4 regions of the Thermanaerosceptrum fracticalcis genome follow, and region 2 is predicted to be linked to each of the others. Evidence: riboswitches for the same ligand, from Rfam matches in the RefSeq annotation. Region 2 holds a riboswitch; each other region holds the start of a gene.
The links. Region 2 has a riboswitch for cobalamin ahead of BR63_RS09045 (energy-coupling factor ABC transporter permease). Riboswitches for the same ligand answer to the same signal wherever they lie in the genome.
Positions count from the first base shown of each region.

Region 1: another riboswitch for cobalamin. It lies ahead of BR63_RS05570 (stalk domain-containing protein); the one in region 2 lies ahead of BR63_RS09045 (energy-coupling factor ABC transporter permease).
Region 3: another riboswitch for cobalamin. It lies ahead of BR63_RS04785 (hypothetical protein); the one in region 2 lies ahead of BR63_RS09045 (energy-coupling factor ABC transporter permease).
Region 4: another riboswitch for cobalamin. It lies ahead of cobT (nicotinate-nucleotide--dimethylbenzimidazole phosphoribosyltransferase); the one in region 2 lies ahead of BR63_RS09045 (energy-coupling factor ABC transporter permease).

Region 1 covers NZ_CP045798.1:1,058,631-1,063,772, forward strand. The annotation lists gene BR63_RS05570 (stalk domain-containing protein) at 1-2,531, opposite strand, end outside; cobalamin riboswitch at 2,777-3,053, opposite strand; gene yedE (YedE family putative selenium transporter) at 3,438-4,526, shown strand; gene BR63_RS05580 (sulfurtransferase TusA family protein) at 4,504-4,716, shown strand; gene BR63_RS05585 (DUF5348 domain-containing protein) at 5,023-5,142, opposite strand, start outside.
Region 2 covers NZ_CP045798.1:1,747,871-1,753,012, forward strand. The annotation lists gene BR63_RS09025 (DUF2325 domain-containing protein) at 1-161, shown strand, start outside; gene BR63_RS09030 (HD-GYP domain-containing protein) at 164-787, shown strand; gene BR63_RS09035 (DUF2023 family protein) at 819-1,169, shown strand; gene BR63_RS09040 (energy-coupling factor ABC transporter substrate-binding protein) at 1,155-1,433, opposite strand; gene BR63_RS09045 (energy-coupling factor ABC transporter permease) at 1,417-2,166, opposite strand; cobalamin riboswitch at 2,321-2,550, opposite strand; gene BR63_RS09050 (metal ABC transporter substrate-binding protein) at 2,738-3,763, shown strand; gene BR63_RS09055 (metal ABC transporter ATP-binding protein) at 3,760-4,413, shown strand; gene BR63_RS09060 (metal ABC transporter permease) at 4,416-5,142, shown strand, end outside.
Region 3 covers NZ_CP045798.1:905,788-910,929, forward strand. The annotation lists gene cbiT (precorrin-6Y C5,15-methyltransferase (decarboxylating) subunit CbiT) at 1-281, opposite strand, end outside; gene cbiE (precorrin-6y C5,15-methyltransferase (decarboxylating) subunit CbiE) at 274-891, opposite strand; gene cbiD (cobalt-precorrin-5B (C(1))-methyltransferase CbiD) at 884-1,981, opposite strand; gene cobU (bifunctional adenosylcobinamide kinase/adenosylcobinamide-phosphate guanylyltransferase) at 1,982-2,563, opposite strand; gene BR63_RS04785 (hypothetical protein) at 2,545-2,841, opposite strand; cobalamin riboswitch at 3,073-3,251, opposite strand; gene BR63_RS04790 (PHP domain-containing protein) at 3,281-4,147, opposite strand; gene BR63_RS04795 (dipeptidase) at 4,110-5,093, opposite strand.
Region 4 covers NZ_CP045798.1:3,024,485-3,029,626, reverse strand. The annotation lists gene BR63_RS15435 ([Fe-Fe] hydrogenase large subunit C-terminal domain-containing protein) at 1-1,135, opposite strand, end outside; gene BR63_RS15430 ((2Fe-2S) ferredoxin domain-containing protein) at 1,132-1,374, opposite strand; gene cobT (nicotinate-nucleotide--dimethylbenzimidazole phosphoribosyltransferase) at 1,508-2,548, opposite strand; cobalamin riboswitch at 2,623-2,801, opposite strand; gene BR63_RS15420 (deoxyribonuclease IV) at 2,941-3,774, opposite strand; gene ldhH (L-lactate dehydrogenase (quinone) large subunit LdhH) at 4,121-5,142, opposite strand, start outside.

The DNA of each region.
Region 1 (5,142 bases), 690 kb from region 2:
ACATAACGGATGGGTACAAGGGTACGACCAGTAATGATCGTTGCAGGCGTATCTAAACCAGGCCCAGTTTCTCCAATAACCAGGGTTACTTTTTTACCATCCAACATCATTTCCACTGTTTTTGTTTCTGCGATCCACTCTACCTCAGCACCCAAATTTTCCCCGATAAATCTTAAAGGTACCATAGTACGGTTACCCAGGATAACCGGCGGAATATCAAGCCAAATTGTTTTGCCGTTAACCGTAGTAGTTAACTTGTTCACTCCTAAACTGATTTTTTTCAGGTCTTTAGCTTTCACTACCCCATATAAGCTGAATTTATCGCTATAGAAAGTAAAAGTCTTTTTCTCGGAATCGTAAGCTCCGCCCAGTTTTACAGGTTTAACATTACCTTGAGCATCCTTCTCATATCTTATCCCGGTTAATTTAGCAATGTCCTCTTGATTCAGAACTGAGCCTGATAAATCAATAGTTACTTTTACGGGTTCCTGGAAGTTTTTAATTACATCAGTATTAACAGTGCCATCATTGCTGGTGCGTATTATTTGGGCAGTTAAATCTACTATCTTAGCTCCAATATCAAACAACCCGGTACTTTCACCTACAGAAGCCTTTGAAAGTATTTCTTGTTTTTCTGCTCCACTTACTTCTCTTGCTCCGATTTCTAAAGCAGCATTTTTATCTTCTAGAACTTTCATTAACTCTTCTGTAATTAAGGATTGGGGAGCAAATTCTACTTGAAGACCCTTGCTTTCTATAGTTAGTGGTTTGTTATCGTTGGCTAATCCAACAATTGTATGGGGAGAAAGCTTACCCTTTCCATCAGTTTTTTCTGCTAGGTTAAGTCTGGCTTGTCCTGTTTGCTGAATGGTATCAGACAATTTCTTATCATCAAGAATATTAGGGTTTTCTTTAGTATTAGAAGAAACACCGGATATTTCAGTAGGGCTTGTGCTGTACCACCAGACAACCAGGTCATTATTGGCAACCGGGTAATCTTTGGCAGGCACCCCGGGTACAACACCGTTAACCTTATACATCCACCCGTTCATGCCCTGGGGTCCCTGGCCTGCAATTGTGTCAATATAGCTCGGGTTAGCATCATTATAACTAAGTCCTGTTTTATCCAAAGCTCCTAAAGCAGTAACACCCCATCTATCACTCTCCCTCAATGTTACAGTACTTGGACCAAACAAAGTTTCTCCGCTTCTGCCAATAACTTTTATAGTAACTCTGATGCCTTGTTGGTCATTATTGCCGCCATTGTTTCCTCCGCCGGCAACACTTACATCAGCAGTACCGCTAACGCCTTGATAAGTTGCAGTAATAACTGTATTTCCTGCCGCCACCCCTGTAACCAGACCTCTGTTATTTACCGTTGCTATACTGCTGTTATTTACAGACCAGTCTGCTGCTGCACTTACATCCTCATTGGTACCATTCAATTTATAAATTTGGGCCGTATATTGTTGACTGCCGCCTGCAACTATATTTGCACTGGCTGGCGTCACTCTTAAACTTAGTACAGCGTCAGGCGAAATATTTCCTCCTAACACACGGTAAGCATCCAAAGCCCAGGTGTTGTCCATCAGGTTCTTGGAGGTACCAAACGTCCCATCCTCATTGAGAGCACTATCCCGCATGTAATCTACGGCACTCTTGCCGCCGACTGTCCAGACCGCAGGGTCCATACCCAGGCAGTTTAAGGTAAGTATTGTTTCTGCCGTGTCTACAAGCGGATCATCAAATCCTCCAGCGTCTTGAAAGCTTCCATCGTCTTTTTGCAGAGCCCTCAGCCAGGCAATTCCCTTATCGATAGCCGTTTGCACGGCATCAGCCTGCCCTCCCGCAAGGGGCTTCAGGTATTCTAACGCCCGCACCGCCTGGGCTGTCGCCTGAAAATCGTTCCAAGTGGAAGTCCAGGCCCCTGTACCGCCGTCCTGACAGCTTAAGATATAAGTAATGACAGCTGCTGCATCTATTTCGGCCATGTCCCCGGCTCTGCCCAATGATTCAAAGGCGGGCAAGTCGCTGAAGGCATTGTTGTCAAAAGAGCCGTTCCCGCCTGCCGTCTGCCTGTTCTTTAAGATGTTCAGCAACTGGGTCGCTCTTGCATCTCCGAAAGCTTTTGCCGCCAGATATTCATGCGCTACTCTTTTGGCCGAAGACTGATTTTCTTTCCCTTCGTTTGCAATAGTCGCATCAATTAAACTCAAGACACTGTCTTTGAAACTTGTGCCGTTATATACCCATGTTCCTACATCCGCCCCCGCCTGGGTCAGGATATAGGCATCATAGGCACCAAAGTTCCCCCAGCCGCCGTCAACTGCCTGTCCACCTTGGTGTAAATTGTAGTTGTTTCTTGCTGCCTTTAATGCTAAGTTATCATATACCTCTGCGGCCACAGCTTTGCCATTATCGAGTCCACTAAAAAGTAATGGCCATGCAGGCAATAACAAGGTTGCTATAAAGAATATCAGTAATAACTTAGATACCAGGTATCTGTGTGTTTTCTTTGTAAAAATATTCATTTTATTCCTCCTCCTGCTATGTATCTATTTTCTCTTGCTATCAATACATCTTTTGCTAACTTTTCTCACCTCCAATAATAAATCCCTCAGCTAAATAAGCTAAAACCCAGGGCACCAAATGGATAAAAGTAAACATCATGCCTGACAAAGAAAGCTTAAAAAATTAAAAGTCTCTTAGTATGTTACTAAGAGACTTTCCCCATCTTAAAGCCGCTAGCAGCTAGAACGAATTTAATCCCCTTCGTCTAGTTCATACATTTAAGGCAGGTCTCCTGGCTCGCGGGTCAACCTCTTCCCGCCTTCCCATCCGCACTCAACTTGTGATTAAAACTTAATTTATAATTCCATACTCTTTTTTTAGTATGTTCAAATAAATTTTATGCTTTCACATTAACCACTAAGTTGAGTGCTGGACAGTGGCATACTGGGATTTGTCACCGCTTACAGTGGTGGGTCCGCACCGGAATTTCACCGGTTTCCCTATTCTCCCCTTGACGGGGCACCTTAAATGGGAATTATTTACTTCTAGAAATATGTTAATCCTTAGTTTGTTTTTTTGTCAAGTTTTTTTCATAGGTTTTGTTCATAGGTTTTATTTATTATCCCAAAGATATCCGCTTGTCCTTCCCGATGGGAGCAGGCTTAGTAAAAGAACAGATGCTTAAAAACCTGTAATACTTGGATATTGATTTTCCTAACACTCCTACGGAGTTTAAAGAAAGTATGCACTTGATAAGGCGAAGAGTTATTGCACATCACATTGCAATGTGCAACAGACCTATTGAGTTAATAACTTATTGTTATATAACTAGAGTAGACAATGATATAATTTCATAACAATTTTGATAGGTAAATGAATATCCATAAAGAAGTTTAAATTATCCAAGAATGCAAAGGAGGTAGTTTATGAACAAAAAGATTCTCATTATGCTTACGGGGGGTGTTGTAGGTTTATTGGGTGTACTTCTGGTGGTATTCGGAAATCCAGCTAACATGGGCTATTGTATAGCTTGTTTTATACGGGATATAACTGGCGCCTTGGGATTACACCGTGCTGAACCCGTCCAATACCTAAGACCTGAGATTATTGGCTTAGTTATTGGGGCATTTGCTACTGCTCTATACACTGGAGAATTTAAATCTGTTGGTGGGTCTAATACATTCACCCGATTTACTCTAAGTTTTTTTGGAATGTTTGGTATGTTAGTGTTCCTAGGTTGTCCTGTACGGGTTGTGTTACGCCTATCAGGAGGAGACTTAAATGCAATTATGGGATTATTTGGTTTAATTGCTGGCATAGGTTTAGGTACATATTATATTAGCCAAGGATATTCCTTAGGTAGAACAGTATCTCAATCAAAAACAAATGGGTATATTTTTCCTTTGTTTATGGTAGCACTTTTGATTTTATTAATAGCTAACCCCCCATTTATATTCTTTAGTAATAAAGGTCCTGGCTCTCAACATGCAGCAATATGGCTGTCTTTATTGGCAGGGCTAATTGTAGGCTGTCTGGCTCAACGCTCCCGTCTATGCATGATTGGGGGAATAAGAGACTTTGTCTTTTTCAGAGACACTTATTTACTCTCTGGATTTATAGCAATGTTAGTAGTAGCAACTTTAGGCAACTTAGTGGTAGGTAAATTCCACCTGGGTTTTGCGAACCAGCCTGTAGCTCACAGTGATGGTTTATGGAATTTCCTTGGAATGACATTGGCAGGTTTCTCTTTTGTCTTACTTGGTGGTTGTCCTCTTCGCCAGTTAATCTCTGCTGCTGAAGGTAATGGCGACTCAGCAATCACTGTTCTTGGCTTAATGGCAGGAGCAGCATTTTCCCATAATTTCTCTCTTGCTGCCAGTCCTGCAGGTGTACCAATTGGTGGAAAAATAGCTGTTATTCTTGGTCTTATCGTAGTTTCACTTATTGGTGGACTAAACATATTAAAATTTAAGAGAATAGGAGGTACTTTAAATGTCACAAGTGGTGGACGCTAGAGGCTTATCCTGCCCTGAACCCCTTGTTTTAACAACGCAAGCAATAAAACAATTTCCTTCTGGTCCAATTAAAGTTATAGTAGATAACGCTTCAGCAAGGGATAATGTATCCCGCATGGCAGAGAATTTAGGATGGAGAGTAGAAATTGAAAAAGCTCAAGAAGAATACGTTCTTGCATTAAGTAAATAATTTTGTGGAAATCACTTTATTGGAGACCCTATTAAGAAGAGGGTTTCCTTTTTTGTTTATCGAGTTTATTGCACATAATTAACAGATTGTTTATTATGGACTCACTTAATACGTTTAATTATAAATTCCTCATGTGTACTAACTTTTTCCTCAATACGATTTAATTGGTCTGTGTGCTGCTGCCAGCTGTTACTGACACTTCATAATGTCCTGTAACTGCCAGTATATGGTGTCCAGTTTATGACGGACAATTTGGCCAGTGGCCGAGAAGGTGAGACGACTTTATCGCCACCTTCCCGGATGCCGTTATATTTCCACCTTGTACGAATTCCCGATCCGCAAATTGAAGCGGGCTCCCGGCATAATCACATACCACTGATGATCGTACTCTATGCGGCAAGGAATACTAGTTGAACCGATTAACAA
Region 2 (5,142 bases):
TTACTGGCAATTTTGACGTTATACTGGTACTTACTGATCACGTTAATCATTCTTTAGCCCGGTTAGTAAAAAAGCGAGCCAGGCAAACCAACACTACGGTTATTTACGCCAGACGTTCCTGGTCTGACATTGAAGCAAGAAAGTTTCGGGAATGTGACTGACCATGTTAAGACTGATGAAAGCAAGAAAAGAAGAAGAAAACATATTCCACGACATTATCGAATGCCTGGTAGCAGCTCTGGAAGCTAAAGACCCATATACGAAAGGACATTCTACAAGAGTGGCTGACATGGCTTATGATTTAGCCCAAAAAATAGGCCTTAAAGGCAAAACACTCAACGATGTACATATAGCTGCCCATCTTCATGATATCGGCAAAATCGGCATCCCCGATAATATCTTGAATAAAAAAGAAAGATTAACCCCCAAAGAATGGAGACATATCCAACGCCATGCAGAAATTGGCTATGAAATCCTGAATAAGTCGGGCAGGTTACGGGATATTGCTATTATAGTTCTCCATCACCATGAACGCTGGGATGGTAAGGGCTATCCTTTAGGAAAAAAAGGTAAAGAGATACCTTTAGGTTCAAGATTAATAGCCATCTGTGATTCCATTGATGCCATTACTTCAGAGCGACCTTATCGCAGAGCCTTATCCTGGGATGAATGCCGTCAGGAAATAATGGTTAATAAGGGTACACAGTTTGATCCTTTTTTAATAGAGGCCGTTCACAAAATGTGGCCAGAATGGCAGGACCATTACTCCACAATGTCCCGTAGTTAACAAAGCATAAAAACGAAAGGAAAGAACTTTTATGGAAGTGTTCGCCCATCATATTTACGAATTTAAAAAGGGCTTACGAAATCTGATCCTGCATACCACCCATAAAGCTATGAAGGAAAAAATAATTATCCGCTTAGAAAAAGAAAAAATCCCCTATCTTATTTATCCGGTAGGGGAAAAAAATATCAATGTATTTTTTGGTGAGGCCAAATGCATAGATGTAATTAAATCCTTCAAGAAACAAGGTTTAAACGACTATACTGATGAAGAAGACTACATTTTAGGCATTATGCTGGGATATGACTGTATAAAACAATGTGAAAGATATCTGAAAAGAAAACTCAAAGAAAAATCATTTGCCGAAAAATTACTTACCGGCTAGCCCTTTCTTTATACCAAAATAATAACCCAGAAAAGCTCCACCTATTGCAGCCTGCAGAGCAAAAAGCAGACTTTCCGTTTCTCCACCGGGTGGCTGCCACAAAACAGGGAACCATGGTTCGTAGTCTGGCTTAATCTGTAGGATGACCTCTTCAGCAGCACCGTCGGCCCCTCCAAATTCAGAGTCAGTTATCATAATTAAAGGCATGATCGTTAAGACAACAACAGCAAAAATAAGTAAAAGATTTTTACGCGCCAGGGTCATGCTGCACATCTCCTCTCAACAGGGCTAATTCTTGGAGTTCGCTTTGACTGTAGACGGTAAGATAATTGTAAACAAGAACCGTCAATAAGCCTTCCACGATTGCCAGGGGAACCTGGGTAAGAGCAAAAATGCTGCCAAATTTGATTAAGGAAGCCATCACACCTCCTGTAGGATCAGGGAAAGCCAAGGCTAATTGCAAGGAAGTAGTAACATAGGTTGCTAAATCACCTAAAGCAGCCGCTAAGAAAATGGAAATACCCTGAGCCCCAACTTTTTTTGCAGCCTTATAGACCCCGTATGCAACCAGGGGCCCCACCACAGCCATGGAAAAGGTATTAGCTCCCAATGTGCTTATACCCCCGTGGGCTAAAAGAAGGGCCTGGAAAATAAGCACAATACAACCAATAACACTCATAGCCATAGGGCCAAACAGCATAGTACCAAGACCAACCCCGGTAGGATGGGAACTGCTCCCTGTAACGGAAGGCAATTTTAACGCAGATAAGACAAAGGTAAAAGCAGCAGCAACGCCTAAAAGCATCTTTAACTGAGGATTCTCACTGGTTACTTTGCCTATGGAGCGGAGACCCAAATATAAAAACGGTAAACTGGCCAGGCTCCATACTACAGCCCAGTTTAGAGGCAGGAATCCCTCCATGATGTGCATGGCATAAGTTTCCCGTGGTAATAAGAAGACAAGTAATGCGGTAAGAATAAACCACCTTCTTTTCATTTTCGTCCCTCCCTATATTTTTAACGTAGTAACCATGAGTCCAATAAGCAACCTGTAAATCACCTCCAAACAAAAGAAAAATCCCTTAGCTGCGCTAAGGGACTGTAACCCGCCTCAAAGACTTAGTCCGCTTAAGCCTGTTCTGTTCCCCAGATAGCAGGCTTCCCGTTAGGCAGGTCTTCTGGCTCTCGTGTCATCCTCCTCCCCGTCTTCCCACCCGGCACTTAACTTAATGGTAGTAACTATATTACTAACCATTAAGTTAAGTGCTGGACAGTGACATTTTGGGGATTCGTCTCCGATTACAGCGGCGGGTCCGCACCGGATTTTAACCGGTTTCCCTATTCTCCCTCCTGAAAGGGCACCTAACAGATAATGTATAAAGTTTTGTCCAAGTTTATGTTACATAACTATGCAGGATTTTGCAAGTTATTCTTTTCTCACCAACAACAATTAAAAAAAAATAAGAATATTACTACTTCCAGTTATTAACACTTAAGCCCTTGCTTTTAAGGATGCCATGGGTTTATAATAAATGCAAATGCTAATGATTTGCATTTGGAGGTAATTTATGAAAGCTCGCTCTATTCTGTCACTTTTTTTGTCCCTCATTTTTGTTTTCACTTCAACGGCCTGCAGCCAAAAACCGGCTGCCACTGTAAACAGAGACCCTGATCCCCCAGCTAAGTTGACAGTATATACCAGCTTTTATCCCATGTATGATTTCACCAAAAGAATCGGCGGTGATAAAGTTAAGGTCATAAATATAGTTCCGGCGGGAGCCCAACCCCATTCCTTTGAACCCTCTACCAAATTACTGGCGGAATTAACTAAAGCCAAACTTTTTATTTACAACGGCGCCGGCATGGAACACTACATAGAAAAACTCAAAGAAGCCGTCAAAGGGACTCCTTTAATCCTGGTAGAAACCAGCGCCGGCCTGGACTTAATCAAGAGTAACCTTGAACATAAATATGAACATGAAGAGGAACATAAGAAAGAACATCATGATGAAAAAGATAAAAAAGATGAAAAAAAAGACGCCTATGAAGACCATGAACATGACGGTATTGACCCTCATACCTGGTTAAGCCCCGGTAATGCCCTTAAACAGGGGGAAAAAATTTTACAGGCTCTGAACCAAGTAGACGCGGCAAATAAGGATTACTACGAAAAGAATTACCAGGCTTTTAAAGAGGAGTTAAGCAAACTGGACCGAGAATATCAAGAGACATTATCAAAGTGTAAGAGAAAAGAGATTGTGGTATCTCATGAGTCCTTCGGTTACTTGGCGCGAGATTATGGTCTAAAACAAATCCCGGTCATGGGTTTAAATGCTGATGCTGAACCTACACCGGGAAAAATGAAAGAGATTATTAATACGTTGAAGGAACACGGTATCAAATATATCTTTTTTGAAACCCTGGTGAGCCCTAAAATCTCTGAAACCATCGCCCGGGAAACCAAAGCACAAACCCTGGTCTTAAATCCTATCGGTGGACTCACGGAGAAAGACCTTCAGGCAGGTAAAGATTACTTCAGCATCATGCGGGAGAATCTGGAAAACCTCAAAATCGCTCTGGAGTACCAGCCATGAAACCGGTTATTTCCTTAAGTCACGTCTCCTTTGCCTATCCAGGAGGACCTTATGTCCTGGAAAATATCAACCTTACGGTTTATCGGGGAGAATTTCTAGTAATTTTAGGTCCCAACGGGGCCGCTAAAACTACGCTCCTAAAGCTCATGCTGGGCTTATTAAAACCACTGAAAGGTTCTGTGGAAATTAACACCGAAACTAAGGCAGTTGTAAATTATATTCCTCAAAAATCTTCGGCCCTCAATCCCGGTTTTCCCGCAACAGTAGAGGAAGTAGTGAAACTGCAGGTTGCTGTCAAAGGAAAAACAGCGAGTAGCTTAGTCCATTCTGTTTTAGAAAAAGTTGGTTTGCTGGAAAAAAGGGATACCCTGGTGAGTTCCCTTTCCGGCGGCCAGTTTCAAAGGATGCTCATTGCCCGTTCCTTGATCAATCACCCACAAATCCTCTTCCTTGATGAACCTACTACGGGATTGGATGCGGAAGCCCAAGAGGACTTCTTATCTTTACTCGTTAAGCTTAACAAAGAAGGCCTCACCATCGTCATGGTCACCCATGACGTTTCCCCGGTTTTGGACCATGCCTCCCGTTTCCTCTACATTTCCAAAGGCAAGGGAAAAGAAGTTGCTAAAGAAGATTTGAAAGTGGTGTAGCCGTGCTGGAAATTTTACAATATGTCTTTATGCAGAAAGCCTTAATTGTCGGTCTTATAGTGGGCATCCTATGTCCTACCATGGGCCTTTTTCTGGTTCTCCGCCGTCTTTCCATGGTAGGGGAAACCCTGTCCCACGTCTCTTTATCCGGAGTATTATTCGGCATACTCTGGGGTATTAGTCCTATCCCTTTTGCCTTGGTTATGTCTATCCTGATATCTATACTCCTGGAGAAACTGCGGCGCTATTTTAAATATTATGGAGAAGTCTCTCTCGCTATCATTACGGCGGGAGGTTTAGGGACTGCCGTTATCCTGATGGGAATAGTACGCGCTTCCGATTCAACCCTGGCCAGCCTTCTTTTCGGCAGTATTGTGTCCGTAACAAATGAAGAAGTTATTTTTATAGGTATCCTGGCCCTTATCGCTCTAGGCTTAGTTACACGGTATTACCGGGAATTATTCTATCTGACCTTTGACGAAGAAGGAGCCCGCCTGGCCGGAATCCCGGTTAACTTCTTCAACTATCTTATTATCATCCTGGCAGCGGCCATTATTGCTCTGGGTTTAAGAATCGTGGGAGCCCTGCTTATCTCTTCACTCATGGTTGTTCCTACGGCTACCAGTATCCTGCTTGGCAAAGGTTTTAAGGTTACCTTGATATGGGCCAATCTTTTTGGTATTACCTCTGTATTAGTTGGCTTAATCGCCTCTTTTTATCTTGATTTGG
Region 3 (5,142 bases), 840 kb from region 2:
TCGATGATTTTGAGATTTTCCAGGGAAAAACGCTGCCTGTTTTTGGCAATGAGCCCACAGGCTTCAGGATTTTTTTCAATGGCATAGACCATTCCCAAAGGGGCCATTAAAGCTGATTCCACGCTAAGGCTGCCCGTACCGGCGCCAATGTCCCAGATAACACTGTCAGGTTTAATCCGGGCCAGGGTTAAGGTGAGGATACGTATCTCCCTTTTCGTCATAGGAACCTTACTACGTTCGAAACTGTCATCGGGCAGCCCCGGTACTAATTGCTTAAACATGAGAAATCACCAGCAAGCTCACAGAATCGGAATCACACACTTTGTCTAAGGTGGTGGTGGTTAACCGTTCCTGGGGCGTACCCAGAGCCTCACATACCGTAACCCGGCAGTCATTCCCCAAAACGGTGGATAGTTTTTGGGCCACTAGAGAAGGCGTGTTTTTATTGTCCGTTAAAATAGCGATTTTCTGGCCGGGGGTCAGGCAGGATAAAGCATCCAGGGAACGGCCATGGAGACTGATTAAACGGGCATCGTGCCACGATTCGGCAAGTTTGGCAAAGGCCAGGGAGATAGAACTGATTCCGGGTATCACGTTTAGTTCTCCGGCAGCAAAATGTTGACGGAGATACCCCAAAAAACTATAAAAACCCGGATCACCGGAAACCAGGACACATGTTTCTTTTTCTTTATAAATACTTTTCAAATACGCCACAACATCAGGCAAATTATTTTTCACATAAAATATCTCATGATGGGCTTCGGCAAAGTTATGTATAAAGCGTTGACCACCCACTAAAACCTGACATTTTTTGATAATCTTCAAGCCCAGGGGCAAAGTATAGTCCGGGTAACCGGAACCAGTGCCAACCACATGTAAGCGACTATTCATTTAATAATCCTCCTATCAGGTTGCCGGGGTCCGCTGAGCCCAGCACCTGTCCCTGGTAATTAAAAAAGATAAGAGATACGGATGCTTCCTGGAAAAGATATTTCCCAACTTTTTCAATTGCTCTGTGGGCCAGGAGCGTCCAGAATTCATTTCTTTTTTCCCACTGATCGATTAACTGTATGGCGGCCTCGGTGGTCAAGCTGTAAAAAATATCTTTAACCAGCGCTGCCGGAGCATCTAAGACGGCAGCGGCGGCAGCCATGGCTTCCAGGCGCCCGTCTCCCATGCGGTTGTGGGTATGAAAAACTCCCGCCGCCAGTTTTACTAATTTTCCGGGGTGTCCGGCAAGTATGAGCTTTCGGAATCCTTTCTCCACTGCTTGTTCCAGCATGTAGCCAAGATAATTGCTAGTGAGGCAAATGTACTCCCCAGAAAAACCAAACTGTTCAGCGCACCTTTGTCCAATTCGTCCAGGCGTCAAGACCAGGGTTTCATAACCTAAGGCTTTAATCACGTCGAGCTGGGGAGTTAAGGAAGTTTTATAAGCTTCTTCAGACATGGGATATACGATACCTGTGGTTCCCAGGATGGAGATGCCACCGATAATTCCCAGGTGGCTGTTTAATGTTTTTTTCGCAATACTTTCACCCAAAGGTACACTAATGGTAATGATGGCCCCCTTGTCAGGCGGCAAACATTTTTTTACAGAATCTATAATCATCTGCCGCGGCACAGGATTGATGGCCGGTTCTCCCACAGGGGTGGAAAGGCCGGGCTTGGTCACAATACCTACGCCTTTCCCGCCTTTTATCGTGATTCTCTCATCCGTTGTTAAAGCCACCGCAGCTTGAATCTCGCAGCCATTGGTGACATCGGGATCGTCCCCACCGTCTTTGATGACACTGTAAGTCACAAGCCCATCCGCTACACCCTTAAATTGTACCGGTATATGGAGGGGTGTACCAAGGGGCGTGGTAATGGTAACCTTCTCATATTCCATGCCGTTTAAAGCCGTCAAAGCAGCGGCAAGGGCAGCCGCCGTGGCTGCACTGCCTGTGGTAAAACCCGGCCTTAGTTTCTTCTCCTGCATTTACGACCCACTTCCGTTTGCTGCTGATTTGAGTTTCATGGGTATACCTACTGTTACTAAATATACATCATCTGCGGCCTGAGCCAGTTTCTGGTTAGCTCTTCCTACAATATCTCTGTAGGCCCTGCTGAGAGGATCCGGGGGAACCAGCCCCCAGCCTACTTCATTGGTAACAGCGATCAGGGTGATATCCGTAGTATGGACAACGTTGATTAAATTTTCTATTTCCCTGGTTATAAACTCTTCTATTTCAGTGGAAATAAATACAGCATCCTGAGGTTGGACTTTAGAAAGCAAATGATTGGCCACCAGGAGCGTGATACAATCCAGGAGCCATACCTTGTATTCCCGGTAATGGTTTAAAATAACTTTCCCCGGATTAAAAGGTTCTTCAAAAGTTTGCCAGGTATGAGAACGTCTTTCCGTATGTAGTCTAATACGTTCCTCCATTTCCTCATCCAGGGCTTGGGCTGTAGCCAGGTAAGCTACCTCTTCGGAAGCCAAATTAGCCAGGTATTCGGCGTAAGAACTCTTACCGCTGCGGGCAGCACCCGTGACCAGAATTAGGTGTCCTTTTCCCATAACTCCTCCGAAATCATATGTGTGGTACCATTCTTAAAAATGGCTTCCAACTCTACAATTTTGCGGTTCTTTTTCATCAACCACTGGGCATAACGCTGATTATTATGCTGCAGCCTTTTATTTTCTTTTTCCAACTGGCTAAGAATCGTTCTTTTTTCTTTTTCGATTTTTTCAATCAGATTCATTAAAACCCTGCGGCTGATTCTTAAATGTTCCACCTGGTTCTCAAGTTCCTTAATACGGTTTTTTAAGCGGATGAATTCCTGCTCATTGACCATTGTCGTATCCCCCTTGGAAAACATGCACTTTCTAGTATTATATTCCCAAGGGGATATTCCTAGTCTTTCCCAATTTATGAAAACGTCCGGTGACGTAATTTTTAAAAGTTCCCCCGGAGGGGATAAAAAAGATGGAAGTTGAGTAGTAGAAATAGAAAAAGTCCTCTGGTTATACCAAAGGACTGCACCCTGCTTCTTAATCCAAAGGTAACCATAGACCCTACACCGGGGTCTGATTACAATCACCAGGCAGGTCTTCTGGCTCTCGGGTCATTCTCCTCTCACGCCTTCCCTATGATGAAGCATAAGTGGCTGTATGTGAGATTTGTTACCGATTACAGCGGCGGGACCGCGCCGGATTCACACCGGTCTTCTCTTTTAAGCGATGCACCTGTGATTAATATGGAATTTTACCCATTTATATTAACACACAATTTACTTACCGGTCAAGATTCCCGTCCTTGCTTCTTTGTGCTGTCAAAAGCCTTGTTATAAAGGAGGAAGGCAGCAGCACAGAGCCAAATCCATTAAGTTCTTCAGGATCGTGCCCGTGAAAGTCTGAACCGCCGGTAACCAGCAGCCCGTACTGCAGAGCAAGTTCATAATAAAATTTTTCTAAATGGGGTGGGTGATGGGGATGATAGACTTCGATTCCGGACAGCCCTGTTTCTATTAGTTCCGTCAGTAACCCGGCGGGGAAATTTTCACCGGGATGGGCTAAAACCGGTACACCCTCAGCTCCTTTGATTAAGGCAACGGCTTTGTAGGGAGAGATCTTAAAGCGTGGAACATAGGCCGGGCAGCCCGGGTTAAGGAGCTGGGCAAAAACTTCTTCCACCCTTGTAAAATAGCCCTTTTCCATGAGGACCAGGGCGATATGAGGCCGGCCCACCGCACCCGGTCCTGCCCTGGCTAAAACTTCTTCCAGGGCTACGTTGTATCCCAGTTCTTGCAGTTTTTTCACCATGGCCCGGGCACGATTGTGCCTGGCCTCGGTCAATTTTCTTAAGGTTAACTGTAATGCTTTATTGGTCGTATTAATGAAATACCCCAGAATATGAATCTCTTCTTCCTCATAGACGGTGCTGATTTCTACACCGGGGAACACTTTGATCTTCTGCACATCGCCTTCCCTGAGGGCTTCCGCCAGTCCCTCTGTAGTATCATGATCGGTAATAGCTATATACTCTATTTCCTTTTCCCTGGCGAGTCTTATCACTTCACTGGGCCTGTAAGCCCCGTCAGAAGCAGTTGTGTGTACGTGCAGATCAACTTTGAGCAGGGGGCAAGACTTGCTGGAGTACACGAATATAATTACCTCCTAAGACCTTTCTCACTTCCTCTTCTTTCCATCCCCTTTGTAAAAGGAGTTCGGTAAGCAGGGGCATTTTGCTCACATCCTCCAGACCGGCAGGTGTTGTCTCTATGCCGTCAAAATCAGAACCCAGCCCTACATGGTCGACTCCGGCAACACCGGCGGCATATTCAATATGTTCAATAACAGTTTCCGCGGTTACCATTTCCCTCCCCAAAAATTCGGGATAAAAGTTAATGCCGATGATGCCCTGGTTTTTTTGGAGGGCTTCCAGTTGTTCGTTCCGCAAATTTCGCGGATGGTCATGGAGGGCCCGGCAGCAGGAGTGGGTGGCAGCAATGGGTTTGGTGGTGTAGGAAATTACATCCCAGAATCCCCCTTCCGAAAGATGGGAAACATCGACCAGCATCCCCAGGTCATTCATTTCTTTAATCACGGCTTTACCAAATGTGGTTAACCCTCCCCCGCTTTCTCTTTCCCAAACACCGTCTCCCAATTGATTTCTTTGGTTCCAGGTCAGCGTCACACTGCGTATGCCCAAACGGAAAAGGATTCTTAAGGTGCTCAGTTGACCCTCCAGGGCTTCGCCCCCTTCCACCGTTAAAAGAAATTTTACGGTTTCTGCATTAAGAGAGAGTAAATCTTTCTGTTCTTTAATAATTTGTAACGATTCTCCCCTCTCGTTTTTCAGGCTGTAGAAGAAATCTAAGAGTTCTAAAACACGACAGAGGGCCCCGTAAGGCTTATACTTGGCTTCTATAAACAAGGCCAGGAATTGTAAGTTTACCCCACCTTGTTTTAAACGGGATAAATCCAGGTGTCCTTTGAGACCGCTCTTAATAAAATCCCGCTTTTCTTTATAACATTCTAAGATGCTGTCACAATGGCCGTCGACCACAAGGGATTGATGATGGAGATTTAAATTGTACTCATTCATGAAGACACCTTCTATCTTCAACATAACAATATTAATATATGTAACAGAA
Region 4 (5,142 bases), 1.3 Mb from region 2:
CCGCAGCTTTATCACGACAGCTTTTGTAGCCGCAGCCTTCGCAGTTGCGTTCATCACCCTTGGTAAACTTGCCCATTTTAACCAGTACAGATCTAATTTCTTCCTCGGTGAAAACTTCTTTTCTCACTGCTTTACTGGAAAAGCTTTTTCCCATAACCAGGTTGTCCAGCAAAGGACGGGAAGGAGAATGAAGATGCCGCTGGTAAAATTCCTTGACTTTTTCCTTTCTTTTATAAAGGCCATAAGGTGAATCTATAGCTGGCCCGCCCACACAGCCCCCTTGGCAGGCCATCATTTCAATAAATATTGGCTGGACATCTTTTTTGCGTAAAGCATCTAATATTTCGCAGCAATTCTCAATACCTTCGATAGACCAGTATTCTTCCTCCAGTCCCCACTGCCCTTTCATGGCATACAGTACACCGTTGTGCACAGGAAACATTCTTGTCTCCATTCTTTCGTGAAATACTTTAAGAGCCTCCTCCCCTTGTATCGGAACCTGGTCTAAAAGGGTTTTTAGCTGGGTAAAAGTCATAGCAGCATCAAGACCATTTTCCTCCGCCTCCCGTAATTTAGCAATACAGGGACCGGCAAAAACAACTTTAATCCCGTTGCCGTAGCATTCTTTTAAATGCCTGGCATGAGCCACCATAGGTGAAAGAACGGGCAAAAGATTCTCCCTTAGTTCCGGGTAGTATTTCTCCACAAGATTTACAACAACAGGACAGCAGGTTGATATTTTCGTAATTCCGTTACTTTTGGCAATCTCTTCCTTATATGCCTTAACCGTATACCGGGCCCCTACGGCTGTCTCCTCAACTTTAGTAAAACCCGACTTTTCCAAGAGCTTCATAACTCCCTTTGCCTCTTGGGTGAAACTTGCCGGAAAACTGGGTGCCAGGCTTAAATAGACAGGTTCCTTTCGGCTAAAATAGTCTTTTATTTTAAAGGTTTGATTTCGCACGATCTTGGCCTTTTGAGGACACTCAACCACACATCTGCCGCAAAGCACACAGCGGTCCGGTTCTATTTTTGCCTGGTTGCCTTTAAAACTTATAGCCTTAACCGGGCAGGCCCGCAGGCAGCGATAACAGTCCTTACAGTCTGCCTGTCGCGTAGAAATAATATCAGTCACCGTATCCCACATCCTCCCCGGTGCTTTTCTACGAGAGAAGGTACATCATCGGGCGACACTCTTTCATAAATCACACCATCTATAGCAACGATAACTCCTTCCGTGCAGCGTCCCTGGCAAAAGCTAGCCCCTAGTTTAATCTTTACCGGTGCTTCACCGAGCGCCTCCTGAAACTTGTTAATGACAGCATGGGCGCCTTTCAAATGACAGGAACTTCCAACACACACGTTAACTTCCATCGTCAGTTCCTCCTAACCCATCTACTATTCCTCTTCAAGCATAATCCTGCACCTTTACTTTGTCAATATTTTAACAATCCATTCCGTAATTTGTATTTCTTTTCTCCATAATAAAAAGAGGGATTAATCCCTCTTAAGCTAAATCAGCAAAGGAGCCCATCTCGTTAATTATTTTTACGGCGGCATCAATCAGGTTGAAAGCCAAAGCAGCGCCAGTGCCTTCACCCAAACGCATATTCATGTACAGCATGGGTTCCATATTTAAGGCCTGGAGCACTACCTGAGCCCCTTTTTCCGCGGAACAGTGGGAAGGTATCATATATTCCTTCACTAGTGGGTTTATTTTTGCAGCCACTAAGGCAGCAGTTCCAGCGATAAAACCGTCGATCACAACAGGTTTTTTGTTTGCTGCAGCAGCCAGGTAGCACCCAGTTAAAGCAGCGATATCTAGGCCCCCAACTTTAGCCACCACATCAATAGGGTCCGTTGGGTCAGGCCGATTCACGACCAAGGCATTTTTCACTGCCTGCAGTTTTGCCTGATAAGCCTTTTCATCGGCACCTGTCCCTTTGCCAACTACAAGTTCAGGGTCAGCGCCAGAAAGGACAGCTAGGACAGCTGCACTGGTAGTGGTATTACAGATTCCCACTTCTCCGGTCCCTATGATGTTAATACCCTCATGAATCAACTTATTAGTCACGTCTATACCGACTTCAATGGCTTGTTCCGCTTCACTGCGGCTCATGGCCGGGCCGCATGTGATGTTGTCAGTACCATATCTTATTTTTTTCTTAATAATGTGCTGCCCCTCCACCTCGTCTTTAATACCTACATCCACCACTACCAGGCGGGCCCCCGCATGACGTGCTAAAACGGCCACGCCGATAAGCCCGGCTCCTGCCAATTCCGCCACAGCCTTGGTAATCTCCTGGGAGTAACCGTTGAAACCTTCCTGGTAAACGCCATTATCAGCAGCCATCATCACGATGGCCTTGGAGGCTAAGGGAGGACGAGGCTGTCCATAAATGCCGGCCAGACGCACAGCAATCTCTTCTAATTTTCCCAGGCTGCCCGGCGGTTTTAATAAACCATCAAGTCTTTCCCTGGCTAAATTCATTGCTTCCTGGTCCAAACCCGTAATTTTTTCCAGTGTTGTTTTCAGTAAGGTACCCAAGATAAACACCCTCCATTTCATATTTGTATAAATTAAAAAGCCCACGGTCAAAAAACCGTGGACTTTTCCATCGTCCAAGTGGTCCTTAACTGGCAGGTCTCCTGACTCTGTTTCACCGCATCTATAGCCTTCCCGGAGTACCAGTGGCCTCTTTATAAATGCTCCCCAGTTACAGTGGCGGGTCCGTTGGGGATTTGCACCCCATTCCCTATTCTCCTCCCCAGAAGGAGGCACCAGATAAGTTCATCTATATTTTGTCTTTATTATAGAAAAAATTATTTAAAAATTCAACTACCCTGGACTAAGGAAACTTTTTACTGAATTGCTCAGGGAAAATATACATTAAACAGAAACAGACTTTCCTCCTCGTCATAGTTTGGCAAAGGCAGCCGCTAGTTACCTGCGCACAGTGCCTTCACCAGTCTTATCTCCTTGGCATACCCCTCATGATCATTGGGCGTCTCCAGGATAAGAGGAATCCGGGTAAAATCTTTGTCACAGGCCAGTTCTTTGATAACATTTAAACCTACGTACCCCTCTCCCAGCTTGGCGTGCCTGTCCCGGCGGGAACCCACCGGAAACATGCTGTCATTTAAATGAAGGACTTTAACTCTGTCCAAACCAATTTCTTCGTCTATTTCTTTCTTCACCTCTTCCAGTTTAGTCAGGTCATAGCCCGCTCCGGTAAGGTGACATGTATCCAGGCAGATGCCTAGCTGGGGATGCCCGTCACACCGCGCAATGATATCACCCAACTGGCGAAGGGAATAGCCAAGTTCCGTACCTTCACCGGCCATTCCTTCCAGTAAGAGGAAAGTGTCCTCAGGTATGGAGGCCAATATTTCCCCCAGTCCCTCACAAACCAAGTTAATACCTATTTCTTCCCCCTGCCCGCCATGGGTGCCTACATGAAATACCAGATAGGGTACACCCATTTGTTTTATCCTGTTCAAGTCCTCTTTTAAAGTTCTGATACTAAATTCTCTTACTTCCGGTTTGGCCGAGGCCACATTGATGGTGTATGGGGTATGGGCCACCAAAGGGCCAAAATTGTGTTCCTCCAACAAAGTGTGGGCACGTGAAATATCCCGGGGGTCCAGCTCCTTGGCCTTCCCGCCCCGGGGATTTCTTGTGAAAAACTGCAGGGTATTGGCTTCCATTTCTATGGCTGTTTTTACGGCGGCAGCCAAACCTTTGGAAATAGAAACATGAGCGCCTATAAACATATAAAGTTCCAACCCTTTCCCGTTATTTCATTTCTTTCGGCGAAATTTCGTTTTCAGTATATCATATCTATATTTCCTTCGTCATATTTCCCGGGAAATACCCATATTATTTCTATTACCCAAGACTTGTGTCGAAGGGGGTAAGATTTTACGGTCTGTTTAACTACGCTTCCCTTGGGACGGTTATGGCATGTCCCTCATTTCGTTCACTGTCAACTACGAGCTACAAAAATCCGATGTCGGAAAGCAAATATCGCTAAAGGGGCTCCGGCTACTGGTTACCGGTCACACAATTCGGTTTAATAGAAAAGGTGCTGGTTTTATCTTGCCAGCACCTTTTTCTATGTTATTTATCATTTAATATTTCTGCTGTATGTTTCACTTGAATCTTGCTTCCTTTTTTGTCCAGACCGCCCTTAATATTGAGTATACAGCCGGGGCAATCCACGGCCACAATGTCGGCACCAGAATCAATAATGTTTTGAATCTTCCGCTCCAAAAGCTGGCCGGCTATTTGCGGCATTTTAAGGGAGTAAGAACCGCCAAACCCGCAGCAGCGGTCGGAATCTTTCATTTCCACCAGTTCAAGGCCTTGCTTTTCCCCGAGAAGTTTTCTGGGTTCTTCCCATACACCCAGGCTTCTCTTCAAGTGACAGGAATCATGATAGGTGACCTTTTTCTTGGACTGGGCTTTATCAGACGTTTTGGCACTTGTCTCCCCTTTTACTTCAGCTACAAATTTGGCATAGTCAAGGACCTTATCGGATACGGCTTTGGCCCGTTTCAACCAGCTTTCATCATCTTTCAGGAGTTCCGCCCAATCATGTTTTATCGATTCGGTACAGGTGGGGCAGGCGGAAAGAATATACTGAACCTCGCCGTTTTCCAAAGCCTCAATATTTTGCTTCGCCAGAACCTGTGCCACTTTGGTTTCACCCATATAACGGGCCGGAGCGCCGCAGCAGCTTTGTTTTTCTGGGAAAACAACCTCATAACCCAATTTATTCACGCTTTCTACCAGCGACTCCCCAATTTCGGGGTAAGCAAAGTCAATAAGACAGCCCGAGAAAAATGACACTTTTCCTTTTGTGGCCTGCTGCTGTTTGATCTTGGGGAACCTGTCACGAAAAGGTACCTCGGCGATAGCCGGCAAACTGCGCCATTCTGCCATTTCCGACAGGAAGAAAGGCAGGTGCCTGATGAACTGGGTCCCCTTGCTGAAGGGTTTTTGGGCCCAGGAAGCCTGGCGCAGCATGGTATGGAAAAGTTTTCGGTTTGTGAGTACATTTTCCAGTACAACGCGCTGAGTAAAGGGAAGTGACTCCTTATCCACAATCCGCTTTCTAAGCTCCAAAATCAGTTTCGGTA